4 regions of the Rouxiella sp. S1S-2 genome follow, and region 4 is predicted to be linked to each of the others. Evidence: predicted binding sites of a transcription regulator. Region 4 holds the regulator's gene; each other region holds the start of a gene.
The links. Region 4 encodes PurR, which represses purine synthesis genes. Its sites were predicted from a motif close to CANGCAAACGTTTGCNTG; they were not measured.
Positions count from the first base shown of each region.

Region 1: purE (5-(carboxyamino)imidazole ribonucleotide mutase) is a predicted target of PurR. The motif match lies at 3,587-3,604, and genes of this name have one in related genera.
Region 2: purT (formate-dependent phosphoribosylglycinamide formyltransferase) is a predicted target of PurR. The motif match lies at 2,618-2,635, and genes of this name have one in related genera.
Region 3: GA565_RS18285 (nucleoside-specific channel-forming protein Tsx) is a predicted target of PurR. The motif match lies at 4,026-4,043, and genes of this name have one in related genera.

Region 1 covers NZ_WFKL01000001.1:4,285,491-4,292,824, forward strand. The annotation lists gene folD (bifunctional methylenetetrahydrofolate dehydrogenase/methenyltetrahydrofolate cyclohydrolase FolD) at 1-271, shown strand, start outside; gene ybcJ (ribosome-associated protein YbcJ) at 283-501, shown strand; gene cysS (cysteine--tRNA ligase) at 590-1,978, opposite strand; gene ppiB (peptidylprolyl isomerase B) at 2,282-2,776, shown strand; gene lpxH (UDP-2,3-diacylglucosamine diphosphatase) at 2,789-3,511, shown strand; gene purE (5-(carboxyamino)imidazole ribonucleotide mutase) at 3,706-4,215, shown strand; gene purK (5-(carboxyamino)imidazole ribonucleotide synthase) at 4,212-5,276, shown strand; gene ybbP (putative ABC transporter permease subunit YbbP) at 5,350-7,334, opposite strand, start outside.
Region 2 covers NZ_WFKL01000001.1:1,844,593-1,851,926, reverse strand. The annotation lists gene GA565_RS08690 (S9 family peptidase) at 1-681, opposite strand, end outside; gene dbpA (ATP-dependent RNA helicase DbpA) at 709-2,091, opposite strand; gene cspC (cold shock-like protein CspC) at 2,312-2,521, opposite strand; gene purT (formate-dependent phosphoribosylglycinamide formyltransferase) at 2,748-3,926, shown strand; gene GA565_RS08670 (YoaH family protein) at 4,079-4,261, opposite strand; gene pabB (aminodeoxychorismate synthase component 1) at 4,414-5,805, shown strand; gene GA565_RS08660 (CoA pyrophosphatase) at 5,802-6,401, shown strand; gene GA565_RS08655 (L-serine ammonia-lyase) at 6,602-7,334, shown strand, end outside.
Region 3 covers NZ_WFKL01000001.1:3,995,811-4,003,144, forward strand. The annotation lists gene moeB (molybdopterin-synthase adenylyltransferase MoeB) at 1-171, shown strand, start outside; gene GA565_RS18275 (ABC-F family ATPase) at 261-1,856, opposite strand; gene GA565_RS18280 (glycosyl transferase) at 1,992-2,852, opposite strand; gene GA565_RS18285 (nucleoside-specific channel-forming protein Tsx) at 3,053-3,925, opposite strand; gene GA565_RS18290 (DMT family transporter) at 4,210-4,665, opposite strand; gene GA565_RS18295 (DMT family transporter) at 4,714-5,148, opposite strand; gene GA565_RS18300 (LysR family transcriptional regulator) at 5,289-6,221, shown strand; gene betA (choline dehydrogenase) at 6,415-7,334, opposite strand, start outside.
Region 4 covers NZ_WFKL01000001.1:1,954,179-1,961,512, reverse strand. The annotation lists gene GA565_RS09210 (alkene reductase) at 1-272, shown strand, start outside; gene gloA (lactoylglutathione lyase) at 397-804, shown strand; gene rnt (ribonuclease T) at 897-1,595, shown strand; gene GA565_RS09195 (VOC family protein) at 1,672-2,070, opposite strand; gene GA565_RS09190 (Grx4 family monothiol glutaredoxin) at 2,292-2,639, opposite strand; gene GA565_RS09185 (C40 family peptidase) at 3,128-4,039, shown strand; gene GA565_RS09180 (YnhF family membrane protein) at 4,176-4,265, opposite strand; gene purR (HTH-type transcriptional repressor PurR) at 4,603-5,628, shown strand; gene punR (DNA-binding transcriptional activator PunR) at 5,692-6,594, opposite strand; gene punC (purine nucleoside transporter PunC) at 6,766-7,334, shown strand, end outside.

The DNA of each region.
Region 1 (7,334 bases), 2.3 Mb from region 4:
CGTCGAGAACGCTGATTTGGTGGTAGTCGCGGTCGGTAAACCGGGCTTTATTCCAGGGGAATGGATCAAACCGGGTGCTATCGTGATTGATGTCGGTATTAACCGTCTGGAAAGTGGTAAAGTAGTCGGCGATGTGGAATTTGAAGCGGCCTCTGAACGCGCATCTTTCATTACGCCGGTTCCAGGTGGCGTTGGTCCTATGACTGTTGCTACACTTATTCAAAATACCTTGCAGGCTTGCGAGGAATATCACGACGTGAATACTCACTAAGACAGGATGGCATGGAAACTTTTTTTCTCGAATCTCACCCGCACGTTGAACTCTGCGATCTGCTCAAATTTATGGGCTGGTGTGAGAGCGGCGCAGCAGCTAAAGCGGTGATTGCCGAAGGTCAGGTTAAGGTCAACGGGAAGGTCGAAACCCGCAAACGTTGCAAAATTCTGGCCGATCAGCAGGTTGAATTCGCCAGTAGCAAAATGGTGGTTAAAGCCTCCGCGTAATCAGCCCAGTTGATAACGCAAAAAACGGCGGTTAAGCAATTAACCGCCGTTTTTTTATGGGGAAAAACCGAACTGTAAATCTGTAGATTTATTTACGACGCCAGGTGGTGCCCGCGGCCCCATCTTCCAGCACGATACCCATCTCGTTTAAACGGTCGCGAGCTTGGTCGGCCATGGCCCAATTTTTACTGGCACGCGCGTCGTTACGCTGTTTGATCAACGCTTCAATTTCAGTCACTTCGCCATTGCCGTCAGCCTGCGCTCCGGACTGCAGGAACTGCTCCGGATCTTGTGTCAACAGCCCCAAAACGCCCGCCAAACGACGTAATTCAGCCGCCAAGCCGTTGGCCGCGGCCGGATTTTCAGCCTTCAGGCGATTAATATCGCGCGCCATGTCAAACAGCACCGAGTAGGCTTCCGGCGTGTTGAAATCATCATCCATTGCGGCACGAAAACGCGCTTCAAAGGCTTCGCCGCCTGCCGGCAAGGCGCTCGCATCGGTTCCACGCAGTGCAGTGTAAAGACGCTCCATTGAAGTACGTGCCAGTTTTAGATTTTCTTCGCTGTAGTTTAACTGACTGCGATAGTGGCCCGACATCAGGAAATAACGCACGCTTTCGGCGTCGTAGTATTTCAGCACGTCGCGAACGGTGAAAAAGTTATCCAGCGATTTAGACATTTTTTCGCGGTCAATCATTACCATACCCGAGTGCATCCAGGTATTGACGTAAGGACCATCGTGCGCACAGCTTGACTGGGCAATTTCATTTTCATGGTGCGGGAACATCAGATCAGAGCCACCGCCGTGAATATCAAAATGCGAACCCAGTTGTTTGCAGTTCATAGCCGAACACTCAATATGCCAACCTGGACGACCGTTACCCCAAGGCGAATTCCAGCTTGGTTCGCCCTCTTTGGACATTTTCCACAGCACGAAATCCATCGGATTACGTTTTACATCGGCCACTTCAACGCGTGCACCGGCCTGAAGTTGGTCGAGATCCTGACGAGACAGCAATCCGTATTCAGGATCGCTCGCCACCGAAAACATCACGTCTCCATTGATGGCCACGTAGGCGTGATCTCGGTCAATCAAACGCTGGACGATCTCAATGATCTCGGGAATATGGTGAGTCGCGCGCGGCTCCAGATCCGGAGGCAGGATCCCTAATGCGTCGAAATCGGCGTGCATTTCAGCGATCATCCGGTGGGTGAGATCGTTAAAACCCTCGCCATTATCGGCAGCACGTTTAATAATTTTATCGTCAATGTCGGTGATATTACGCACGTATTTCAGCGCATAGCCTGAATAACGTAAATAACGCGCCACGACGTCAAAAGAAACAAAAGTACGCCCATGTCCAATGTGACAGAGGTCGTAAACGGTAATCCCACACACGTACATACCGATTTTTCCGGCATGAATTGGTTTAAATTCCTCTTTTTGGCGACTCAGGGTGTTAAAAATCTTCAGCATCGAGCTATTCCAATTGTGTTGTGGGTAATTATGGTGTGATTCAATGGCAAATAGTTACACGTATACCGCTCATAATATAACGAAAAGCCCGCTGCTGAAACGTTATAAGCCGCGCGATACGCATATTAGCCACGTCAATATTGTTATAATATAACAATTAAACCGTCTATGTGTTCGTCATTCTGTCTTAAATGGCCCTCTTAAACACAAGGGGCTGACGGCTACTTTTGAGTTATGGTATAAGAAAAGGCTATAGTACTGCCTCATCAATGAGTAAACACTAACAAAAGCAGGATGATTATTATGGTCACTTTTCACACCAATCACGGCGACATCGTTATCAACACCTTTGCTGACAAAGCGCCAGTCACCGTTGAAAACTTCCTGAACTATTGCCGTAAAGGTTTCTACGACAACACTATTTTCCACCGTGTGATTAACGGTTTCATGATCCAGGGCGGCGGTTTTGAGCCTGGTATGAACCAGAAAAACACCGATGCACCTATCAAGAACGAAGCGAACAACGGTCTGAAAAACACCCGCGGCACGCTGGCAATGGCGCGTACCAACGATCCACATTCCGCCACCGCACAGTTTTTCATCAACGTGACTGATAATGATTTCCTGAACTTCAGCGGTCAAAACGCTCAGGGCTGGGGCTACTGCGTATTTGCAGAAGTGACCGGCGGTCTGGACGTTGTTGAAAAAATCAAATCAGTTAAAACGGGCCGCAGCGGCATGCACCAGGACGTACCAGTAGAAGACGTAATCATCAAAAGCGTTACCGTTAGCGAATAACGCGACGCAGGAATGACAACGTTTTTTATCGCAGATATCCATCTTTGCGTACAGGAACCGGCAATTACTGCCGGTTTTCTGCGTTTTTTGCGCGAAGATGCGCCACAGGCCGAAGCGCTCTACATTCTAGGTGACCTGTTTGAAGCCTGGATCGGTGACGATGATCCCCAACCGTTGCATGCAGAAATCGCCAGTGCTCTCAATGCGTTGCATCAACAGGGCGTTCCCTGCTTTTTTATTCACGGTAATCGGGATTTTTTGCTGGGTCGGCGTTTTGCCCGCGACAGCCTGATGACGTTATTGCCGGAAAAGAAGGTGCTGGAACTTTATGGGCGTCGAGTGCTGATTTTACACGGCGATACCCTGTGCATTGACGACGTGAGCTATCAAAAGTTTCGCAAAAAAGTGCATAACCCTCTTATTCAAAAACTTTTCCTCATGCTTCCGCTCAAATGGCGACTGCAGATTGCCGCCAAAATGCGTGCCGGAAGCAAGGCGTCAAACAGCCATAAAGATCTGACAATTATGGATGTTAATCAGCACGCGGTGGTGCAAGAAATGCAGACTCACGGCGTTGAGTGGATGATCCACGGCCATACTCATCGACCGGCCATTCACAACGTTGAACTTGGCGAAACGTTAGGTCACCGCGCCGTGCTCGGGGCCTGGCACGAGGAAGGCTCCGTGGTGAAAGTGACCGCCGATGGCGTAGAGCTTATTACCTTCCCGTTTTAAGCAATACCATTAATCAAGGAATTTATTTCCCCTTGATTACATTGAGTGATTGCTGAATCTTCGCCAGATTCCGGCGACGCAACCGTTTTCCTTGCGGTTTTGCCGTGCTATTATTTGCGCCCTCTCGGTCAGGTAAACATTTTGTTTGTACCGCCACCTGACAACGCTTGCATAATCACAGGAGCTTTACAGGCATGACATCCAACGTTACCCCGGCAAAAATCGCTATCGTCATGGGGTCTAAAAGTGACTGGGCTACCATGCAGTTCGCTGCAGACGTCCTCACAACGCTGAATATCCCTTTTCATGTCGAGGTAGTCTCCGCTCATCGCACGCCGGACAAACTGTTCAGCTTTGCCGAGCAAGCGTCTGAAAATGGACTGGATGTGATCATCGCGGGTGCCGGTGGTGCTGCGCATCTGCCGGGTATGATCGCGGCGAAAACACTGGTTCCTGTGCTGGGCGTGCCGGTACAAAGCGCCGCTCTGAGCGGCGTTGACAGTCTTTATTCCATCGTACAAATGCCGCGCGGTATTCCGGTGGGTACGCTGGCTATAGGTAAAGCGGGCGCAGCGAATGCAGCCCTGCTCGCCGCACAAATTTTAGCTTTGCATGACAGCCGCATTGCGGGTGCATTAGCCACCTGGCGCAAAGAACAAACTGACGAAGTCCTGAATAATCCCGACCCGCGGGAGGAAGCATGAAGCCGGTCTGCGTACTCGGAAACGGTCAGTTAGGCCGCATGCTGCGTCAGGCAGGAGAACCCTTGGGCATCGCCGTTTATCCGGTGGGTATCGACGCCGAACCTGAAGCTGTTCCTTTTCAAAATAGCGTGATCACCGCTGAAGTTGAGCGCTGGCCAGAAACTGCGTTAACTCGTGAGTTGGCAAGCCATACCGGCTTTGTGAATCGTGATATTTTCCCACGTCTGGCCGACCGACTGACCCAAAAGCAGCTGCTTGACCAATTAGGTTTAGCTACCGCTCCGTGGCAGTTGCTGGCCGATACCGCAGAATGGGCGGATATTTATGCCCGCCTGGGTGAGCTGGCGATCGTTAAACGTCGCGTTGGCGGCTATGACGGCCGTGGACAGTGGCGTTTCCGTCAGGGTGAAGAAGCTACTCTGCCACAGGATTGCTACGGTGAGTGTATCGTCGAGCAGGGTATTAATTTCTCTGGTGAAGTCTCACTGGTTGGCGCGCGCGGGCACGATGGGAAGACGGTATTTTATCCCTTGACCCACAATCTGCATCAGGACGGTATCTTACGCACCAGCGTGGCCTTACCGACGCCGAATACCGCGCAACAGCAGCAGGCTGAGTCTATGCTGTCAGCCATTATGAACGAGCTGGGCTATGTTGGCGTGATGGCGATGGAATGTTTTATTGTTCCTGAAGGCTTGTTGATTAACGAGCTGGCACCGCGCGTGCACAATAGCGGCCACTGGACGCAAAATGGCGCATCCATCAGCCAGTTTGAACTGCATCTGCGGGCGATTCTCGCGCTGCCCTTACCAACGCCGGTTGTCAGTACGCCATCTGTGATGGTGAACCTGATTGGTACCGATGTAAACACTGCCTGGCTGAGTCAACCGCTGGTGCATCTGCACTGGTATGACAAAGAAGTGCGCACCGGTCGCAAAGTTGGGCACCTTAACCTCAACGACGCAAGTCCTCTGCTGCTCAAAGATAATCTGCAGGCGCTTGTTCCTTTGCTGCCAGCGGAATATGCCAGCGGAATAGCCTGGGCGTTAGAGAAGCTTTAGTCATATTCTGCCTCTTTCAAGCTGCAGATGCGTTAGCTACCTGCAGCTTGAAATCTATTAGTTAATACCATCATTAACCTTGATAACTGCGAAACAGCGCCTTGCCTCGTAACAACCGAACGCCTAACCAACTGCCGCACAGCGACAGCAACACAGCGCTGGTGATGGGCACCGACCACCATAACACCATGTTTGGCTGCCAAGGGAAATCGAATACTTTACGCTGCAGCAGCCAAAGCGCCGCTTCTGCCCCCACTGCAGCAGCAATGCCCGCGACCAATCCCAGCACCGCAAACTCACACCACAGCGTGCTGCGCAGCAGTTTTTTACTGGCACCTAGCGTGCGATAAACGACCAATTCCTGCCGACGCTGGCGCATACCTACCTGAATTTGAGCCAGTAATAGCAAACCGCCGCAGAGAATAACCAGTATTACCATCACTTCCAGCGCACGGCTCACCTGTTGAAGCACGTCACCGATTTGGCGCAAAATAGTGCCAATATCCAACAGGCTAAGGGTTGGGAACTGACGGTTTAACTCAACCAGCATGGGCCCACTTTGCTGATAGTGGAAGCTTGTCAGCCAGCTTTGCGGCTGTGCATCGAGCGCCCCTGGCGGGAAAATAAAGTAAAAGTTGGGTCGTAGGCTGTCCCAATCGACTTTGCGCATACTGGTAACCTTGGCGCTGAAATCCTGCGTGTCGCCGCTAAACGTCACAGTATCACCAAGTTTAATGCCCAACCTTTCAGCAATACCCTGATCGATCGATACCTCGCCGACCTTCGGCGATCCACTGCCTTCAATAACCTGATTGTGCGTGGGCAATCCCTGCATCCAGGTCAGATTAAGTTCACGGTCGATGGCTTCACGGCCTGAATCACCCGGTTTAATCAGGCTAGTGGCGTCCTGCTGATTAATTTTGGTCAGCCTGACGCGCACGATAGGATAGAAAGTATCGGGCTCAACCTTATGCTGGCGTAGAAAATCGGTGACCTGCGGTACTTGCTCCTTGGTGATATTGAGCAAGAAATAGTTCGGACTGTCAGGGGGAAGTTGTTGCTGCCACTGACTGAGTAAGTCACCACGCAGCACCAACAGCAGGGCCAAAAGCATAAATGACATCGAAAACGCGGCCAGTTGGCTAAGCGTAACCCACGGCTGTCGAAGCAGGCGATTAATGGCTAAACGCAATCCCAGATGACTCACGGTCAGGCGGCGCAGCAGCAGTAGGCTCAACCAGCCAATGCCACCCAGTAACAGTGAAAGCACGACAATACCGCCGAGCAGCGCCCACAGCAGAGCGCTGTTGCCCACTAATGCCACCAGTAATCCGACGACCACCAGGGTAATTACCGGCAAGAAATAGCGTAACGGCCAAACATTGGCAACCACATCTTGGCGAAGTACGCGCAGCGGTAACGTAGCAACCAACTGACGATAGGGCCGTAGACCCACCAGCAGCGAAATGACCACCAGTGCCCCCATCGACCATACCCATGGCCACAGGCCCGCCGTTGGCAATTTGCCCGGCAGAACCGGCGCAAGCATTTTCATCAGCAGGGCTTCAAATCCGAGCCCGATAAAACTGCCCGCCACAGCAGCAAGTAAAAGCACCGCCACCCATTGGCCGATAATCAGTTTTTGCAGTGCCCGACGCCCTGCCCCCAACGTTTTCAGCACCGCCACCAAATCGTAGCGACTGCGGCAATAGTGGCTCATCGACACCGCCACGGCGGCAATAGACAGCATGAGCGTCAACAGGGCCGAAAGCGTTAAAAATTGCTGTGAACGCTGCAGTGAACGGCTGAGCGCACCGTCGGACTCTTCCATACCGTACCAGCGCTGGTCCGGACGCAGCAGACCTTTCACTGCCTGACCATAGGTCTGGATACTTTGTGCTGAACCGGCAAACATGTAGCGATACGTTATGCGGCTACCGGGCTGGACAGCACCGGTTTTCGGCACGTCGTCCAGATTCATGATAATTCTGGGTGCCGTCTCAAACGGGTTAAAACCCGAATCAGGCTCTTGATTTATAACGGCTGCGATACGTAGCG
Region 2 (7,334 bases), 110 kb from region 4:
GCCGACGTAAAAAGTATCGTCTTTCTCTTCATAAATCAGCACATCGTCCACCGGGTCGGTCCCTACTTCATGACGATAAACCTGATAAGGCAGCAGCGTGGTCTTGTGTTTGCGCACATAGAAAAGGGTTTTTGAGTCGTTGGCCCACTCAGCACTTCCTGAGGTATTACTCAGAACTTCCTCAGACCAGCTGCCGTCGCTCAGATTTTTAACGCGAATATCATACTGGCGGCGTGACAGAAAATCTTCGGCCACCAGCAGTTTGGCATTATCCGGACTGACGTCTAATCCACCCAGCGTGTAAAACTCACCTTCAGCCGCGCGTTCGTTGCCGTCGATGAGCGTTTGCCACTGCTCTGATTCTGCTGCGGGTTGACGAAAGTAGATAGCATACTCATTACCCGGCTCATAGCGAGTCTGATAACGGTAGCCGTGCTTCACATAAGGAACTGAATGATCCTGCTGAGGAATACGGTCGACCATTTCCTGATACAGCGCCTCTCGCAAAGCCTGATGCGGCTGCATTACCTGCTCGGTCCAGGTATTTTCAGCCTGAAGATAATTGAGCACGTCTTCATCGCTGCGCTCATCGTCGCGCAGCCAATAATAGTCGTCCACGCGCGTATCGCCGTGCGTAGTTATAGGATACGGACGTTTTTCAGCCTTTGGAGGTGTCATCATTACGGGTCTCATTTTCCTCAATTTTACTTAACGCAGCAAAAAGGCCTTACAGTTCTTGCCCTTGATTTTGCCTTCCTGCAAACGCTGTAAGGCTTTTTTGGCGCTATTTTTGCGGATTGCCACATAGGCATGAATCGGGAACATATCAATTTTTCCGACGTCGGCAGCAGTCAGGCCCGCATCACCGGTCAGTGCGCCGAGGATATCGCCCGGGCGAATTTTTGCTTTACGACCGCCGTCGATGCACAGCGTCACCATTTCTGGCTCAAGCGTCGTTGCCGCGGCAGACAGGCTTTGCGAGGCTGACTGCCATTTGAATTTCTGATTCAGGTAATCTTCGAGTGCGTGAACGCGCACCATTTCCTGCGGCGCTACCAGGCTAATTGCCTGGCCACTGGTGCCTGCGCGACCGGTACGCCCTACGCGGTGCACGTGCACTTCAGGGTCGAAGGACAGCTCGTAGTTAATCACCAACCCAAGCTGTTTAATATCAAGACCGCGCGCGGCCACGTCGGTCGCGACCAGCACACGGCAACTGCCGTTAGAGAAGCGAATCAATACCCGGTCGCGGTCGCGCTGTTCTAAATCACCGTTGAGCGCCAGCACGCTAATGCCTTTGCTGGCCAACGTGTCGGCCACTTCCTGACAGTCGCGCTTGGTGTTGCAGAATACAACGCACGAGGTCGGCTGATGCTGATAAAGCACGGCGGCCAGCAGCGACAAACGGCTGTGGCGATCGGCTTCAATAAACACCTGCTCGATATCGGCCACGTCATCGCCGCCTTCAATTTCAACGTTCAGCGGCTGGCGCTGGAACTTACCGCTGATGCGATCGATGCCTTCCGGATAGGTCGCGGAAAACAGCAGCGTCTGGCGAGAAGGTGGCGTGTAGCTGACCACGTCTTCGATGTCTTCGCTAAAGCCCATATCGAGCATGCGATCGGCTTCATCAAGCACTAAAACTTTCAGCTTATCGAGTTTGAGCGTGCCCTTGCGCAGGTGTTCCTGAATGCGTCCCGGCGTGCCGACGACGATATGCGGCTGATGCACCAGCGAGTCGAGCTGTGGCGCGATAGGCTGGCCACCACACAGGGTCAGAATTTTAATGTTCTGAGTGAAACGCGCAAGGCGACGGAGTTCTTTACTGACCTGATCCGCCAGTTCACGGGTTGGACACAGCACCAGCGACTGACAAACGAAATCGCCAACGGTAATTTTGTCCAGCAAACCAATACCAAAGGCGGCCGTTTTGCCACTGCCGGTTTTTGCCTTGGCGCGAACGTCTTGCCCGAGCAAAATCGCAGGCAGCGAGGCTTCCTGAATAGGCGTCATTTGGGCATAGCCCAGCTCTTCAAGGTTGGAAAGTTGTTCAGATGGCAAAGTCAGGGTGGAGAAAGAATGCGTGCTCAAGGCGATAACTCTTTATATAAGGCGAATAAAAACGAAGCGGCGCGAGACAGTCAGCGCCATGTATTACTGATGATAATAACAGAGAAGGGGAAATTACGCCTCAGTGCTGTTTCACGGCGTCAAAAAAACCCGCAACGCAGGCGGGTTTTAGAATAACGTTATCTTGTATTTTCAGTTGCCAAAAACCTTGGCGGCCTGACCTGGAAAGTCAGAAAACTGATTACAGCGCGACGACGTTGGCAGCAGACGGGCCACGTGGGCTGTCTTGAATGGTGAATTCTACGTTCTGACCTTCAGCCAGAGTTTTGAAACCATCGCTATGAATTGCAGAAAAATGTACGAAAACGTCTTTAGAACCATCAGCAGGGGTGATGAAACCAAAACCTTTGCTTTCGTTGAACCATTTTACCTGACCAGTTAACTTGCTCATTTTACTATCCTTTACTTTAAAAAAAGCAGCCGCCTCGATCGCGGATGCCCAACTATTAACGCATATTCAGCGCCTGCACGCAAATCGTGACGAAACAACGCAAACGTTTTCGTAGCACAGGATTTTCCTATATAATGCGCCGAAACAGATCCGGGATCGCCGGAAATAAGGTTATTAACCGCAACAAATCTATCATCATCACTGACAACGAGTTAGGTATCCCGCTATGTTAACCATTGGAACTGCACTGCGCACCGACGCTACCCGCGTCATGTTATTGGGCTCTGGCGAACTGGGCAAAGAGGTGGCCATTGAATGCCAACGTCTCGGTCTGGAAGTCATCGCCGTCGACAGATATGCCGATGCGCCTGCAATGCAGGTTGCCCACCGCAGCCATGTTGTCAACATGCTCGATGGCGAAGCGCTTAAACAGCTAATTGAAAGCGAACGCCCTGACTTTATCGTGCCGGAAATTGAAGCGATTGCCACCAGCATGCTGGTTGAGCTGGAAAAACAGGGTCACAACGTGGTGCCTTGCGCCGAAGCCACCCGCCTGACCATGAACCGCGAGGGTATCCGTCGTCTGGCCGCCGAAACGCTGAAATTACCGACCTCTACCTACCGCTTTGCCGATGACGAAGCCAGCTTTAAGCAGGCGGTGCAGGAAATTGGTTACCCGTGCATCATTAAGCCGGTAATGAGTTCTTCTGGTAAAGGACAGAGTCTGATCCGCGGCGAAGAAACGCTGCAGGCAGCATGGGACTACGCGCAGCTGGGTGGTCGTGCCGGCGGCGGTCGCGTAATCATTGAAGGCCTGGTGAAGTTTGATTTTGAGATAACCCTGCTGACCATTAGCGCCGTTGACGGCATTCACTTCTGCGCCCCTATTGGCCATCGTCAGGAAGACGGCGACTACCGCGAATCCTGGCAACCGCAGCAAATGACCGAACTGGCGTTACAGCGCGCGAAAGACATCGCCAAAAGCGTCGTTGAAGCACTGGGCGGTCATGGCCTGTTTGGCGTTGAACTGTTTGTTTGCGGTGATGAAGTGGTGTTTAGCGAAGTGTCCCCTCGCCCACACGACACCGGCATGGTGACGTTGATTTCTCAGGATCTTTCCGAATTTGCGCTGCACGTGCGCGCATTCCTTGGCCTGCCAATCGGGACTATTCGCCAGTTCGGCCCTGCCGCTTCTGCCGTAATTTTGCCTGAGCTGACCAGTAATAATGTGAGCTTCAGCGGTTTGGATCGGGCTTTGGTAGGATCGAATCAGGTGCGTTTATTTGGCAAACCAGAAATTGTCGGCAAACGTCGTTTAGGCGTAGCGCTGTCGATTGGCGATACCGTTGAGCAAGCCGTTGAAACGGCAATCAGGGCAGCCGCAGCGGTAGTCGTAAAGGGCTAACCTTGCAGGGTTGGTGCTGTAGAACCTTACACACTGACTTTTGAATAGATTTATCTGGCCGTTGCACTTGGCATAAACAATACTTTGCATAATAAAAGGTACTTTACGCAAAGTGATAAGTCCGCTGCAACGGCCACTCTTTTCAGAATAGTTTATTCATCATCTTCATCATCAAAAATAACCGTCACGCGGTCACCTTTGTGGGTTTCACGAATTTCGGCGGCAACCGTGGCGATAGCCTCACCGCTGCTCATGCCTTCCTGCATTAATACATGAATACGATCTGCGGCTTCTTGCTGCTCTTTGTGTGAAAGTGAAGGCATACCAGTGAGCATAAGAGTGTTCCTGTCTTCAAATAACGTAAATGTTGCGAGCTTAGCCGAGCATTATACGCCTTAATCTTCCAATGACCTACCCGCATCAAATCTATGCTAGGATCCTCTCGCCAGAATTGCATTGTCATCACGTCAGGAACTTTGCCGAAACCATGTCAGCCGCCCAATCCATTGAATGTAAAGTCTTACCTTATCAGCCTGATGCGTTGCTCACCTGCTTTGCGCCACTCTCTTCTTTGCCTTGGGCGATGCTGCTGCACTCCGGCTCTGCCCGGCATGCGCATAACCGTTTTGATATCCTGGTCGCCGATCCGATAGTCACGCTGACAACCCGCGACGGGACGACTGACATCGAACGTCTTGAGACATCGCCGACGCAAATCGAAACCCGACATGCTGATCCTTTCTTATTATTGCAACAAGAGCTTGAGAGTAGCGGTCTGCAGGCTGTGTTTACCCCTGACTTGCCTTTTCAGGGCGGTGCGCTTGGGCTGTTGGGCTATGATCTTGGCAGAACTGTCGAAGCCCTGCCCTCGCAGGCTGAAAAAGATATCGCGCTGCCAGACATGGCAATGGGCATCTATGACTGGGCGCTGATTGCCGACCACAAGCTACAGCGGCTGACGTTGCTGTCTCACGGTGATATTAATCAGCGTTATGAATGGCTAATGCAGCATCAGGTCAAAAAATCTGCGGTTGATTTCCGACTGACCTCAACGTGGCAGGCGAACATGACCCGCGAGGAGTACGGTGAAAAATTCAGGCAGGTGCAGGAGTATTTACACAGCGGCGACTGTTATCAAATCAATTTGGCTCAGCGTTTTAAAGCAGAATATGAAGGTGATGAATGGCAGGCGTTTCTGCGGCTGAACAACACGAACCGTGCACCGTTTTCGGCCTTCCTGCGATTGCCTGACAATGCGGTTCTCAGCCTGTCTCCGGAGCGTTTTATCTGGCTGGAGCAGGACAGAGTGCAGACGCGTCCCATTAAGGGCACTCTGCCACGCAGTGAAAATCCAGAAACTGACCGGCTTCAGGCACAGCGTCTGGCGCGTTCAGAGAAAGATCGCGCCGAGAATCTGATGATCGTCGATTTACTGCGTAACGACATTGGTCGCGTAGCCACGCCGGGCAGCGTGAAAGTGCCCGAACTGTTTGTGGTCGAACCTTTCCCCGCCGTGCATCACTTGGTGAGCACGATCACCGCCAGACTGCCCGCCGCGTGTCATCCGGCCAGCCTGCTGCGCGCATGTTTTCCGGGTGGATCGATTACCGGCGCGCCAAAAATCAGAGCAATGCAGATTATCGAACAGCTCGAACCCCAGCGCCGAAATGGCTACTGCGGCAGCATCGCCTACATCAGCTGCTGCGGCACCATGGACAGTAATATCACCATTCGCACGCTGTTGACCGAACAAGGAAATATGTTCTGCTGGGCCGGTGGCGGTATTGTGGCCGACAGTCAGGAGCAGGCGGAATATCAGGAAACCTTTGATAAAGTCGCCCGCATTTTGCCGTTGCTCGGCCAGGACGTCGTGCAATGAATGCCTTCGGTGACGTCAACTCTCAGCCGCTGCCTCCGGCGGTGGAAGAGTTTGTGCGTCAGTTTCAGTTACACCTTCCAACACAAACTGTCCACAGGGCGTCGGGTCGTCGTCAAGCCGCCGTGCTGGTGCCGATTATCTGTCGGGAAGAACCTACGCTATTGCTGACTCGCCGATCGGATAAACTCAGAAAGCATGCGGGCCAGGTCGCGTTCCCGGGCGGTTCTGTCGATGAGTCAGACCTGTCGCTGGTGTTTACTGCCTTGCGTGAAGCTCACGAAGAAGTGGCGATTCCGCCCGCCTCGGTGCGCGTGCTGGGGCAGTTGAATCCGGTAGACAGCAGCAGCGGATTTCAGGTCACGCCGATTGTTGGACTGCTGCCGGTTGATGTCCCGCTGCATCCTAATGAGGATGAAGTGGCCGAACTGTTTGAAATTCCTCTTCAGGAAGCGCTCAACCTGGCGCGCTATCATCCGCTTGATTTCCACCGCGCCGGCGTCAGTCGCCGAGTTTATCTTTCGTGGTATGAAGAGCAGTTTGTATGGGGAATGACCGCAGGAATTATTTTACAGCTGGCGAAACAGATTGGCCGGTAAGATTACTCTGTGAGCTGCGTCCCATCTTGCTTTTCTCTAATGCGACGAATTACTTTATTTCATGCGAAAACCGCTGTGCTATCCCTCATGCCCTTTTACACTATAGATCTAACAAGTGAACAATAAATAAACAAAGTTTGGGCAAGTCTGGCCACCCAAGAATGACCTGCAGCCGATTTGCCCCAATCAGGAGTCATTACGTGATCAGTGTTTTCGACATGTTTAAGGTGGGTATCGGCCCGTCGAGTTCCCACACCCTCGGCCCAATGAAAGCAGGCAAACAGTTTGCCGACGACCTGTTGGAAAAAAACCTGTTGCACGACGTTACGCGCATCGCCGTCGACGTTTACGGTTCGTTGTCACTGACCGGTAAAGGTCACCATACCGACGTCGCCATTATATTAGGCCTCGCCGGTAACAAGCCTGATACCGTCGATATCGATGCCATTCCGCACTTTATTAAAGACGTAGAACAGCGCCAGCGTTTGCCCGTTGGCGATACCCAGCATGAGGTGGACTTCCCTCGGGACAGCGGCATGGTCTTTCGCAGCGAGAATCTTTCGCGTCACGAAAACGGTATGCAGATCCACGCATTCGTTGGCGAAAAGAGGGTTTACAGCAAAACTTATTATTCGGTAGGCGGCGGATTTATCGTCGACGACGAGCATTTTGGCCAACCTGTTTTAGACCAGGTGACTGTGCCCTACGCCTTTAATTCGGCCAGTGAAATGCTGCAAAAATGTCGTGAAACCGGCCTTTCTCTGTCGGGCCTGATGATGAAAAACGAGCTGGCCCAGCATAGCAAAGCCGAAATTGACCGCTATTTCGAAACGATTTGGCAGACTATGCAGGCCTGTATCGATCGTGGCCTCAATACTGAAGGCGTGCTGCCTGGCCCGCTGCGCGTTCCGCGCCGTGCCTCGGCGTTGCGCC
Region 3 (7,334 bases), 2.0 Mb from region 4:
GTAGGCACCGTAGGGAGTCTGCAGGCGATGGAAGCCATTAAGCTGCTCACCGGCTATGGTGAAGTCAAAACCGGTAGGCTATTAATGTTTGACGCTATGACGCTGCAGTTTAGAGAAATGAAGCTGTTAAAAAATCCGCACTGCGACGTTTGTGGGCACCCCGCTGAATAGGCTGCCGATGCGAGCGTAAAAAGTAGAAAGGCCCGTCAGAGACAGGCCTTTCTTATTACCACAAACTTATGTAACAACCCACGCGTAAATTAGCTATTGATGCCTTGGCTGCGCAGGTAATCTTCGTAGTTGCCGGTAAAGTCAGTGATTTTATTTGGCGTAATTTCAATGATACGGCTCGCCAATGAACTCACGAATTCACGGTCGTGGGAAACGAAAATCAGGGTGCCTTCGAACATTTCCAGCGCCATGTTCAGCGATTCAATAGATTCCATGTCCAGGTGGTTGGTAGGTTCATCCATCACCAGAATATTCGGTTTCTGCATCATCAGCTTACCGAACAGCATACGGCCTTTTTCACCACCGGAAAGCACTTTCACTTTCTTGTTGATGTCGTCTTGGCCAAACAGTAAACGGCCCAGAATGCCGCGCACGGCCTGCTCGTCGTCTGATTCAGCTTTCCACTGGCTCATCCAGTCGAACACGTTCAGGGAGTCGTCGAATTCGTATTCGTGGTCCTGTGCGTAGTAACCAATTTTGCAGTTTTCAGACCACTTAACGGTACCGGCGTCTGGCAAGGTGTCGCCGACCAGCGTTTTCAGCATCGTCGTTTTACCCACGCCGTTAGCGCCCAGAATCGCGACTTTCTCTCCGACTTCAAGCATCAGACTGAAGCCCTTGAACAGCGGACCGTTGTCATAACCTTTGGTGATTTTTTCAACTTCCAGGGCGTTACGGAACAGTTTCTTGTCCTGCTCGAAGCGCATGTACGGGTTCTGGCGGCTTGACGCTTTGACTTCATCCAACTGGATTTTGTCAATTTTCTTGGCACGCGAGGTCGCCTGCTTGGATTTGGAGGCGTTGGCGCTGAAGCGGCTCACGAAAGATTGCAGCTCGGCAATCTGCGCCTTTTTCTTGGCGTTGTTAGCATTGAGAAGGTCACGAGCCTGCGTCGCCGCCGTCATGTATTCGTCGTAGTTGCCCGGGTAAACGCGCAGTTCGCCGTAGTCCAGGTCGGCCATGTGCGTACAGACCATGTTCAGGAAGTGACGGTCATGCGAGATAATAATCATGGTGCTGTTACGTTCGTTCAACACCTGCTCGAGCCAGCGAATGGTATCGATGTCGAGGTTGTTGGTTGGTTCGTCGAGCAGCAGAATTTCTGGATCCGAGAACAGCGCCTGCGCCAACAGTACGCGCAGTTTAAAGCCCGGTGCGATTTCGCTCATCGGGCCATAGTGCTGTTCAACCGGAATGCCAACGCCCAGAAGAAGTTCACCGGCGCGAGACTCGGCGCTGTAGCCATCCATCTCACCGTAGGCGACTTCGAGGTCAGCCACTTTATAGCCGTCTTCTTCGCTCATGTCTGGCATCGCGTAGATGCTGTCGCGCTCTTCTTTTACTGCCCACAGTTCGGCGTGGCCCATGATTACGGTATCAAGGACGCTGTATTTCTCGAAGGCGAACTGGTCTTGGCGCAGCTTACCCAAACGCTCGTTAGGGTCGAGCACAACGTTACCGCCCGATGGCACCAAATCGCCACCGAGAATTTTCATAAAGGTAGATTTTCCGCAGCCGTTTGCGCCGATCAAACCATAACGGTTACCGCCACCAAACTTGACGTTAATATTTTCAAATAGCGGCTTGCTGCCGAATTGCATGGTGATGTTATAAGTACTTAGCACAGCGCTCGCTCTTAGGTTAAATAGTGTAGAGTGTGATTTGGCGCGCATTATGCCATAAACCGGAAAAGAGATCGTGCGAAGTTTTGGTGAATTATTGCGCTACCCCGCGAGATAGCGCAGAAGAACGGGTCTTTTTTAGTTCACCAGGCTGCCTAAGAGGCGCTTGAGAAGGGATTTTTTCTTTTTACCACGACTGACGTCCTGCGACTGTTTGTAAAATTCGCCAAAGGCCGCTGGATTACGATAACTCTCTAATGAATAGCCCGCGGCGATCGCCTCATGGTAATACTGCTCAAAAAGCACACGCAGCTCGTCACGCGGATGGGCCTCAATTTTGCCGTCAAACCAGTGGCACTTTTGCTCGGCCTCAAGGCGCGGCAGTGAAAACTGGTGCGAAAATTGGGTGCCCATCTTGGAATAATGCAGCGCCTTGAGCTGCTCCAGCGGAATATCATCGCCGTCTATATTGCTGTATTCCGCGCCTAATGGCTGAACTTTTTGCGGATTCTCTTCAAAAAAATTCTGCAATTTTTTATGCCCCAACGGGTCACGTCGCAGTTGCTGGATGTCGGGCAACACCTCTTTGGCAGCGGCACAGTCCCATACCAGCTCACCAAGGCGCAGTTCGCGTCCTGAACCCGACGCCAGCATCAGCCGACCTGGTGCAATGTCGTGGTCCCACATTTCGGCAACGTCGCTCATAAACATGATGTCTGCGTCCACGTATAGCGCGCGGCCACTGAAGTGACAAAAGGCCGGGATCCCCCAACGGAAGGCTGAAAATGGCGTCGCCCAACGATCGGTGGTCCAACCGGCACCCTTGCCGTCGGAATACCAGAAACTGTCTGGATCGCGAGAAAGCCTCATCCACTCTATCTCGATCGGTATCGAGGCGTGCTTGCGCAGACTGTATTCGAGCACCATCATTTGTTCGAGGTCACAGTCGTTGGGATCGCATCCAACGAAAATACGCGCAGGGGTTAAAGAAGCCGGCATATAAATAATCCTTTTTATCATTGACCAAGCGTCACTTACACAACATTAACCAAAACTTCAAATTGTGCCAGTGAGTGGCGGCTTTTTTTCAAATTTGCCCCAAACTAATCCAAAACAATTAAACGAAATCTAAACAAATAAAAAACCGCCGCACAAAATGAATTAGGCGGCGGTTTACTCTGCTTTAGCAGAACGCGTTCTTAGAAACTGTAACCAATCACGGCGTAATAACCCCAACCGGTTGATTTAACATTAAAGTTGCCTTTGCCGAAGTTCAACTCAGTGCCATCTTCCCACTGTCCGCCGTTGTGGAAGTAACGGGCAACCAGCGAGTAGTGCCAGTGTGAGTAGTTCAAGGCAAGAATATGGCTGGACGCAATGGAGTGATTGCTGCGCGCCGTGTTGCCATTGTCTGCCAAGTCAGAACCCCAGTCAAAGTTGGTGAAACCGATGTAGCTGACTTTTCCGCCCCAAACGTCGCCCAGTGGCAAGAAGTACTTCACTTTGAAACGGTAGCCGTCCCACTGGTTTTCGTTGGCCGCCCCATAGTTCTGCCACTGATATTTTGCATACACGTTCAATGACAGGTTAAGCGGGGTGTAAGTGTTGACGTCGGTACCCAGACCCATGTACCAGGTATTCTGGCGGTTGGCATTATTCGGGCCCATATCGTAGATATAGTTGTTAGCGAAGTACCACTCTTTGAACGGGCCAAAGCTCAGATCAGTGCCGGTCAGTTTATCAATCGAGAAGCGCGGTTCGATCTCCATGAACAGCGGAGAACCAACCTTCTTATCCCAGATACCGTTGTCGTTACCGTTACCCACGCCGAAGAATTTTGGCACGTCAACGTAACCATAAAAGTCGAACCAGTCTTTGTGCGCGAAGGCTTCGTATTCGAGATACAGATCGTTATTTAGCTGAGGTCCGAAACGGGTGTGATAGCTGCCTACCACGTTAACGCTCTGGTGCCACCAGTCGGAGACGTATTGATCCTTGGTGTCGTCCGCAAGCGTTTGCGCACTGTAGGAAGAAACGAGAAGTGCACCTGCCAGTAAAATTTTAGTTTTCATGAGTTACCAGAAGCAAAAAGGAAAGCAACTCCCTGCTATTAAGGAGACGATTGGGTGTATCAAAACGACAATGAACCACTGTTGCAAATGCTGCTGCATTCCGAAAAAGGTTTGCGTCCAACGAGACGTCGCATCGGAAAATTCTGCAACCAAACAATTTGTGCTACTTAATTATCGATTTGGTCAACATTTGTCAATTTCAGTTTCATTCTGATACACGTTTTATGTGATCACAATCACATAAGATTCATCTTCCTGTGCTTCTGCTTTCCTATTACCCCTGATTAGGCCTTGGCGGGCTGGTTACTGCGGTAAATCAATATCAGAGCGATAACCAGGCAAACGATCGCCGCAACACGATGCCAGGAAAACGCGATCGCCGGATTGTCGAGCCAGCCAAAATTATCAATCAGCATCCCCATTGCCAACTGCCCGAGGATCACTGCGACGGTAGCAACGGCCGTACCAATTCTCGGCACCGCCGTGACCATAATAATGATGTAGGGCACACCCAGCAGTGCACCCATCAGTTGCCATTTCGGCACGGTAAGCAGGGTGGCAGTATGCGGTGTTTGTATAAACAGAATCAGTAATCCGGTAATGAGCGCGCCCAAGCTAAAGGTCAGGAAGGCACTTTTCATCACGCCAACCTGTGCGCCCAGCTTGCCGTTGATGGCTGCCTGAATGCTTAATGCCGCACCGGCGATAATCGCCAATAAAATCATAATGAGTTCAGTCATCGTATCTCTCGTGTTGGTATTTGGTCGTGAAGATAAAGTGGAAACCCTTTACTGCCAGGCGATCAGCCCCAGTGCGGCGATAATGAACAGCAGAGCCAGCAAACGCTCACGCCCTACCGGCTTTGGATCTGTGCCAAACCAACCGTAGTGGTCAATCAGCAAACTTTTCGCCACCTGCCCCGATAGAATGCCAATCATGGTCATACCGATGCCAATGACCGGCGTGGTCAATGTCAGCACAATCACGTATACCGGTCCTAAAATCCCTCCCAGTAGCGTCCAGGGCGGCTGAGAAGTATAAGCAGGCGCACCGCGCGGGCTGAAAAATAGCACCAGCAGCAGGGTCAACGCCGCGCCAACGCCAAATATACTCATGGTTGCCCACAGTTGGCCGACTTCAGTGCCCAGTGGACCAATCAGCCCTGCCTCAATCGACAGTCCCATTCCCCCGAGAACCACCAATACAATCAATAAAATATTCATCTCACGTATTTCCCCTGACTCGACAATGCGTTGGCCTTTTAATTAATGCCGCACGCAGTAAAACAGGGGGCGACTATACAGTGGCGCGACATTGCGAAAAACACGATAATAGGGAAAATACTTTTGCGGGACACGCACAGATGGACGCTTTTAATCAGCTCAGCATTAAATCACTGCGCCTGCTGGTGGCCGTGCTCGAGTACGGCAGCTTTTCAGAGGTCGCACGACGCGAGGCCATGTCGCCCTCGACCGTGTCGCGCACTATTCAGCAAATGGAACAGGTGCTGCAAACGCAGCTGTTGTATCGCAATACGCGCGCCGTTGTACCCACCCAAGCGGGCGAAATGCTCGGCGTTCACGCCCGCCGGATTATGGAGCAGCTTGAGGAAGCGGCTGAGGGATTGCAGGAGAAAGAGTCGGATCCACGTGGGCGAATTCGTATTAATGCCCCAGTAGTCTTCGCCGAACGCCATATTGCGCCCTGGCTGTTTGAGTTAGGTGAACGCTATCCACGCCTGCAGATTGAATTGATGCAGACCGACGATTTTATCGATCCCTTGCAGGACGCCACCGATTTGCTGATCCGCATCGGTGTGATGACCGATTCCACACTGCAAGCGCGCACGCTGGCGCAGCAGCGTTTTCGACTGGTGGTCAGCCCAAGCTATGTAAAACGGTATGGAATGCCGTCATCACCGCAGGATTTGTCGCAGCACAGCTGCCTGGTGTTTAAAGGGTTCGCAGGCTCCCAGCGCTGGTTTTTTAGAAAGGACAGTGACGTTTGGCAGCCTTACAGCTTTCAGGGGAAACTTACCGGTAACAATGCGCAAACCCTCACGCAGGCGGCCATCAGCGGCATGGGCTTTGCGCTGTTCCCCACCTGGCTTATCGGAGAGGCGCTGCATGAGGGGCAACTGGTGGAGGCACTGACCGATTATCAGGTCTCCACCTCGCTGGAGCCGCAAACTATTTCCGCGCTTTATCCCAACAGCCGCCGCCTGTCGAACAAGGTGCGAGCAGTGATCGACTTCCTGTTGGAGAAGTACGGCCAGCCTGCCTATTGGGATCGCTAAACGCCTAATCGCGGCGCGAAAGCTTGGCTGTTGAAATGCTTTCCCACACCGCGACAACGATGACATACAGCTGATTGCGCTCTGCCACATAAAAAAAGAGATAACCCGAAGATTATCTCTTTTCATCATGCCTCAACTCCGTGGGTCGGTAAATCTGCGCTTATCGGCTTTATTGAGCCACAGGTTTAGGGTGTCACTTTTTAGCAGGCTCAGTGCGCACTGGCGCGCCGTTTGCCTGATAATACTGAGTGGTGCTTCTTGGTAACGGCTGACGACCGCGAATGACGTCGGCAATTTTCTCGGCAATCATGATAGTGGTCGCATTCAGATTGCCAGTGATGATTTGCGGCATAATCGACGCATCCACAACCCGTAATCCCTGCATGCCGTGCACGCGCCCCTGCCCGTCAACCACGGCCATTTCATCGCTGCCCATTTTACAGGTACACGAAGGGTGGAAGGCGGTCTCGGCGTGCTGGCGTACAAACTCGTCCAGCTCCTCATCGGTCTGCACCTCGATACCTGGGCTGATTTCACGCCCGCGATACGGGTCGAGCGCCGGCTGGTTCATGATTTCACGGGTGATGCGAATCGCATCGCGGAACTCGTGCCAGTCCTGCTCGCTAGACATATAGTTGAACAAAATACTCGGATGCTGGCGTGGATCTTTCGACTTCACCTGCACACGCCCGCGGCTTGGCGAACGCATTGAGCCGACGTGCGCCTGGAATCCGTGCTCTTTCACGCCATTGCTGCCGTTGTAATTAATGGCAACCGGCAGGAAGTGATACTGAATATTCGGCCAGGTAAACTCTTCACGGCTGCGGATAAAGCCGCCCGCTTCAAACTGATTGCTCGCGCCCACGCCGGTGCCATTAAACAGCCATTCGGCGCCAATTTTCGGCTGATTGAACCACTGCAGTGCCGGATACAGAGAAACAGGCTGGGTGCAGCTGTACTGCAAATACATTTCCAGATGATCTTGTAAATTCTCACCGACGCCTGGCAGGTCGTGCACCACCGGGATATCGAGCGAATTGAGCAGCGCTGCCGGACCTACGCCCGAGCGCTGAAGGATTTGTGGCGAGGCAATGGCACCGCCGCACAGCAGCA
Region 4 (7,334 bases):
GGGCAGGCGGCAAGGCTTATACCGAGGAATTCCGTAAAGTTATTCGCCAGCACTACAAAGGCGTAATTGTCGGCGCGGGTGCCTACACCGCTGAGAAAGGTGAAGAACTGATTGAGAAAGGGTACATCGACGCCGTTGCTTTCGGCCGCAGCTATATCGCTAACCCAGACCTGGTTGAGCGTTTAAAAAGTCATGCCCCATTGAACGCCCCACAGCCAGAATCTTTCTACGGCGGCGGCGCACAGGGTTATACCGACTACCCAACGCTGTAAGGCATCCCCTTTTTATTTCCACGTTGATTACAGACTGCGCTGTTGGGCGCAGTCCTAAAGACAAAGCAATTTCATTCAGTTAGTCTAGTATTCAAGAGATTTTAACTGGAAATCAGAGGAAATTATGCGTTTACTCCATACCATGCTCCGCGTTGGCGACATGCAGCGCTCGATTAAATTTTACACTGAAGTGCTGGGCATGCGCGTACTGCGCACCAGTCAAAATACCGAATACAAATATGATTTGACCTTCGTTGGCTATGAAGACGAAAGCAAAGGTGCGGTCATTGAATTGACTTACAACTACGGCGTTGACAGCTATGACCACGGTACCGCATTCGGTCACCTGGCGCTGGGCGTTGATGACGTGGCACAAACCTGCGAAGACATTCGCAACGCGGGCGGCAGCGTAGTGCGTGAGGCAGGCCCGGTTAAAGGCGGCTCCACCATTATCGCCTTCGTTGAAGACCCAGACGGCTACAAAATCGAGCTTATCGAGTCCAAACACGCCGGTCAGGGTCTGGGCAACTAAACCCTTTTCACATCGTGACTTCGGGGCGCTAATTCAGCGCCCTTTCTTCTATTTGCTTCTCCCTCCTGCATCTGGCTCAAAAATTTGCCATAATGCGCGCTGAATTCGTTAAAGATAAGATAAAGATGGCTGACAAAAGTGACATTAACGCCCTGAAAGGTCGTTTCCGTGGGTTTTATCCCGTGGTAATTGATGTAGAAACCGCCGGGTTTAATGCCCAGACTGACGCCCTGCTTGAAATTGCAACCGTAACCTTGCGTATGGACGAAGACGGATGGCTGCACAACGACGAAACGCTGCATTTTCACGTGGAGCCTTTTGAGGGATCGATTTTGCATCCTGAAGCGCTGGCCTTTAACGGCATCGACCCAACCAATCCCCTGCGCGGTGCGGTGAGCGAGTACGATGCACTGCACGCCATTTTTAAAGCTATCCGCAAGGGAATGAAGGAGCAGGACTGCAATCGGGCGATTATTGTTGCGCACAACGCCAATTTCGACCATAGCTTCCTGATGGCCGCGGCCGAACGCGCGGGCCTAAAGCGCAACCCTTTCCACCCGTTCGCCACGTTTGATACTGCGGCGTTGAGCGGGCTGGTGCTGGGGCAAACCGTGCTGGCAAAAGCCTGCATTAGCGCCGGGATTGTTTTTGACAGCGCGCAGGCGCACTCGGCGTTGTACGACACCGAGCAAACTGCAGAATTGTTCTGTGAACTGGTCAACCGCTGGAAACGTTTAGGCGGCTGGCCACTGCCGATCGCCGCAGAAGAAACCGGCGACCCGGAGCAATAAGCTCGGCGGGAATAAAGTTCTAAAAATTAAAAAAATCAGCGGCTTTTCAACGCCGCTTTTTTTATGACACTCATTTTTAGTTTCCCGAGGAAGGCTGAGCAATATAACGTGATATCTCGATGAGGTTCAGATCGGGGTCTCGCATATATAATGAAACAATCGGCCCCTGCGCGCCGGTTCTATTCACTGGCCCTTCAAGAATCGGCCAATGATGGCTTTCTAATTTTAATTTAACCTGTTCGATAGGCAGTGAAGCGATAAAACAAAGGTCGAGAGACCCCGGAACAGGCAGGTGTGCTTTGGGTTCTATTTCTTTACCATACTCGTGGATATTTATTTTTTGTTCACCAAACTTAAGCGCTAACCTATTTGCCCCAAACTGTTCAAGCGTAAAACCCAATACTCGGGTATAAAAATCGACACACGCTTTCACGTCGTGGGTGGTTAATACCAGATGATCAAGATGATTTATCATGTTGCACTCCTACGCTGACTCATTAACCAGATTGGCTTGGTCAATATACAAGCCATAGCGCGTTCATCAACCCCAAGGTTAGGCCCGAGCGCCCTACCTCCCGCTGTGGATTTCACGTTATCGGCTTCACGACCTCATAAAAAAACCCCACACAAAAGTGGGGTTCTTCATTAATCTGAAAAGCAGCTATCCTGGCCGTTCTTTATCAGAGTCGAGACGGCTTATTCTGGCTGCTCTTCCTGAGATTTGTATTTCTCGGCCGTTTCTTTGATCAACTGCTGAAGTTCGCCACGCTGATACATTTCGATGACGATATCGCAGCCGCCGACAAGTTCACCGTCAACCCACAGCTGTGGGAAGGTTGGCCAGTTAGCGAATTTTGGCATTTCGGCGCGGATATCCGGGTTTTGCAGGATATCGACATAGGCGAAACGCTCGCCGCAGGCTGACAGCGCCTGAACGGCCTGTGCAGAGAAACCGCAGCTTGGCAGTTTAGGAGAGCCTTTCATATAAAGAAGAATTGGGTTCTCGGAAACCTGTTGTTGGATTTTTTCAATAGTGGTGGTCATTTTTTGCTTCCTCAAGCCATTAATTGGCTGTTACGTCGTATTTATGTCGCAAAAGCTTAAATCGGGAAAAACCTGATCAACTGTCTGCCATTGTAACGAGGGCAGCGCTCAGATGAAAACGTCATTTTTTGTAGGGTCTTTACACGCTAAATAAGCCTAAGTTGATGCATCACCCTAATGTCGGTGATAGTATCCCTGATTACCAAAACAGTGCAAAAATAAACATTCATATAGAATAACATTTTTATTCTGTGACTTTAACCCAAACGATCTTGACAAGATCCTTTGGGTAAGGTGAGTTTAAGCCTCTGAATTTAGGTTAATTTTTCAGCGTTATAGCTTATATTTCGCCCAAAAAAAAAGTTATTAACTTTTACTCACAATATGAATTAGAATCGAAGCAATTCGTGCTGTTTTGTCTCCCGCTTTTGGGGAATACTGGGACATCTTTTGATGTTTAACTTCGGCCTAATATTGGTAGCGACGCCATGCGTTTAATGTTTACGCTTTTTGTGCTGCTGTTTACCCAGCTTTTTTTGAATTTGGCGCATGCTTCGCCAAGCAGTCGCGTTTCTGCAAAGCAAGCGGAAGCGCACGTAAGTCAGGCAAAGCCTGATGAACGACGAAAGCGAAAGGTCGTTGCCAGAAGCAATAAGAAGACCAAAGTTGTTCCGGTAAAAGAACAATCAAAAGCAAAAGAACACAGTAAGACAAAAGAAAAGGTGCATGCCAAAACGAAGGTGGAAGCTAAACACCCTACCAGTACTAAGTTAGTAAGACACAAGGCCGAAAAGCCGGTCAGCCGAAAGCTGGCGAAACATCAGGCTGAAAAGCCGAAACGAGAAATTAAAAATATTACAACTTCTCTTGCCAGCACGACCAACGTGGTCTGCGCGAAAGAACCGAAAAAAGCCTACGGCCGACACCGTAAGCATCAGGCAAAAACAGAATCCTGCGCACCGCTCACGTTAAGCGCAGCACATAAGAAGAAATACCTGCACGCGAAAGAGACCGCGATGAACAAGCTGATGCACCAGGTCGGCAAGCCTTATCGCTGGGGTGGTACCTCACCTAACACCGGATTTGATTGCAGCGGTTTGGTCTATTACGCGTACAAAGATTTAATGCGAATTAAAATGCCTCGCACCGCCAATGAGATGTACCATTTGCGTGATGCAGCACCGGTTGCACGCGGTGAACTTGAGTCGGGCGATCTGGTGTTCTTTAGAATAACAAAACGCGGCGCAGCCGATCACGTAGGCGTTTATCTCGGCAACGGCAAATTTATTCAGTCACCGCGCACCGGTGAAGAGATTAAAATTAGTTATCTGGCAGATAACTACTGGCAAGACCACTATGTGGGTGCTCGCCGGGTGATGACGCCAAAAACGATTCGTTAAATAATGATTTCTCGCTGAAACCTGTGAATAGCATTTAACGAATGGTTTAAGACTAAAACGGTGCGTCGTTTTGGTAAAATAGAAAAGGGCGATTTCTGTGATAAGAAATCGCCCTTTTCCGTTCTCGCGCTAAAAATTAGTGCATGACTGCGGTGAAGCTAAAAGCAACAATCATCGCGAGTGCGCAGACTACGGTCATTAATGAATATTTCAGGTTAGTATCCACGTGAACTCCTTACGAGATAAAAGGGGCAAAAACCCTACATTTTGTACGCCATCTTATTCTGCCTAAATCTCGCCAAAACGTCCATTTAGAAAGTACACAACACTATCACTTTACTCTAAAGCAAAAATTTGGCTTTCCCTTTTTTGAGTTATAAGAGAAAATTAGCGGTTACCACGCTGTGTGCCCGGTCGTAGTTGCCCGACGCTTCTTTCAGGCCTTTCTGGAACCATCCAACGATTTGACTGCTTAAAATGATTTATGCAGTTGAATGCACGCAGGCAAACGATTAACAAAAAACTAACGTGCTGAAAATGGTTAGTTCAGGAGTGATTTTTACATGGCCACGATAAAAGATGTCGCTAAGCGCGCCGGTGTTTCGACTACAACCGTGTCGCACGTCATCAATAAAACCCGATTCGTCGCCGAAGAAACCAAAGCTGCTGTTCGCGCCGCTATCAAAGATTTGCACTATTCTCCCAGTGCCGTCGCGCGTAGCCTGAAGGTTAATAACACTAAATCAATCGGCCTGCTGGCAACCTCAAGTGAAGCGCCCTATTTTGCCGAAGTTATTGAAGCGGTCGAAAATAGCTGCTTCGCCAAAGGCTACACGCTGATTTTGTGTAATTCGCATAATGATTTTGAAAAACAGACTGCCTATCTCGCTATGCTGGCGCAAAAACGCGTCGATGGCCTGCTGGTAATGTGTGCAGAATATCCCGCTGAACTCCTTGCCATGCTGGAAGAGTACCGGTCTATTCCAATGGTAGTCATGGACTGGGGCGAAGCGCAAAACGACTTCACCGACTCCATCATTGATAACGCCTTCGAGGGCGGTTATCTGGCGGGTCGCTACCTGATTGAGCGTGGCCATCGCGATATTGGCGCCATACCCGGCCAGCTTAACCGCAACACCGGCGGTGGCCGCTACCGTGGTTTCCTGAAAGCGTTAAACGAAGCCAACATTGAAGTGCGAGATGAATGGGTAGTTCAGGGCGATTTCGAACCCGAATCCGGTTACCAGGCGATGCAAAAAATCCTAAACCAGAAGCAGCGCCCTACCGCAGTATTCTGCGGCGGTGACGTCATGGCAATGGGCGCGATTTGTGCAGCCGACGAAATGGGTCTGCGCGTTCCTCAAGACATTTCGGTCATTGGTTATGATAACGTTCGCAATGCGCGTTATTTTTCACCGGCACTCACCACCGTACATCAACCGAAAGAACGCCTTGGAGAAATGGCCTTTACCATGCTGCTTGACCGCATTATCAGCAAGCGCGAAATACAGCAAACCATTGAGGTGAAGCCCAAGCTGGTTGAAAGGCGCTCAGTGGCCGATGGCCCGTATCTTGACTATCGCCGTTAATACACTTATTAGCCTAACTTGCCCTTCACGCTGGCCCTCAGCCGCGCCAAGGGCAGCATTTCTTTAGCGCAGCCATTCCTCGTTCAAGGTCTCACTTTCCCCAAGGTAGTCAAGCAGCCAGTCAAGCGCCAGTGAATGGTTACGCTGATCCCAGGTCAGGCAGCACGGACTTTCAGGAAAGCTGTTGGCCAACTCAAGCACCACCAGTTTTTTTTGCGCTAGCCACGACTCAACCATGTGCACCGGCAGCATGCCAACGCACAACCCCTCACACAGGCAATCAATGGCACAGGTCCAGTCTGGGACCACCAGGCGGCGCTGGTTATCGAGTGTCCAGGTATCTCTTTTGGGTAGACTTCTTGAAGTATCTTCAATACACAGCGCCGGATAAGGACGCAGGGCCTCATCGTTTAATGCGCCTTTATGAGCAGCCAACGGATGCTGGGCACTCACTACACAGTGCCACGGCAGCGTGCCCATATCGCGAAAGCTAAAACGCCCGCCGACCGGCACCGCGCTGGTTGCGCCAATCGCCACGTCAGCACGATCGTCTGCCAAAGCGTCCCATACCCCGTTAAATACCTCGCCCTGAATCAACAGCTCGGTATCAGGAAATACCCGATAGAAATCAACCACCAGCTGCCGCACGCGGTCAGGCTTGACGATACGGTCTACTGCTACACGCAGCTGGCCGCTCCAACCATTAGCCACCTGCTGACACTGACGACGGGTTGATATCATTTTTTTGATAAGCACGCGCGCTTCATCAACAAAAATACGGCCGGCAGGCGTTAACTCCACGTCGCGGTGACGGCGTTCAAACAGCGGAACGGCCAGCCACTCCTCCAACTGCCGCACCTGATAACTGATGGCTGAGGGCACACGATTAAGCTCCTGTGCAGCCGCGGTAAAGCTGCCATTGCGGGCCACGGCGTCCACCACTTCCAGAGAATATTCAGACCACATTGCTGCCACCTGTTTCAAACCTCATTGGCGCCGTCCTCTTGCTTTCAATTTTTTTCATCCTAGGGTGCAAATATTAACGTTTCACAACCCACAAGCCAAGCAGATACACTGCGCCACTGGCAACACCCCTACAACACTTTTAGCTACTTTTTCGTATTATAAGAGAACATCATGAAACCCTCATTTGGCTTTTTACTCTACCTTGCTGGGCTGAGCATGCTCGGCTTTCTGGCAACTGACATGTATTTACCGGCATTCAGCGAGATGCAAGATAACCTCGGCACCTCTGCCAGCGCGATCAGCTCGAGCCTGAGCATTTTTCTGGCAGGCTTTGCCGCCGCACAGCTATTTTGGGGCCCGCTCTCCGACCGCTTTGGCCGCAAGCCGATTTTACTCGCCGGTCTAAGCCTCTTTTCAATCAGCTGCCTTGGCATGATCTGGGTGCAGAGCACCGAGTTACTGCTGGTTCTGCGTTTTATGCAGGCGGTTGGGGTATGTGCAGCGGCGGTAAGCTGGCAGGCACTGGTGGTTGACCGTTACTCTGCATCGGTTGCAAAACGTACGTTTGCCAGCATTATGCCGTTGGTCGCGCTTTCACCTGCACTGGCGCCGCTGGTGGGTGCCTGGGTGCTCAACCATTTTAACTGGCGAGTGATTTTCGCACTGCTGCTGGTTATCAGTGCTCTGTTGCTGATGTTTACTTTTACCCTGCGGGAAACTAAAAAATCGATTGCCGAGAA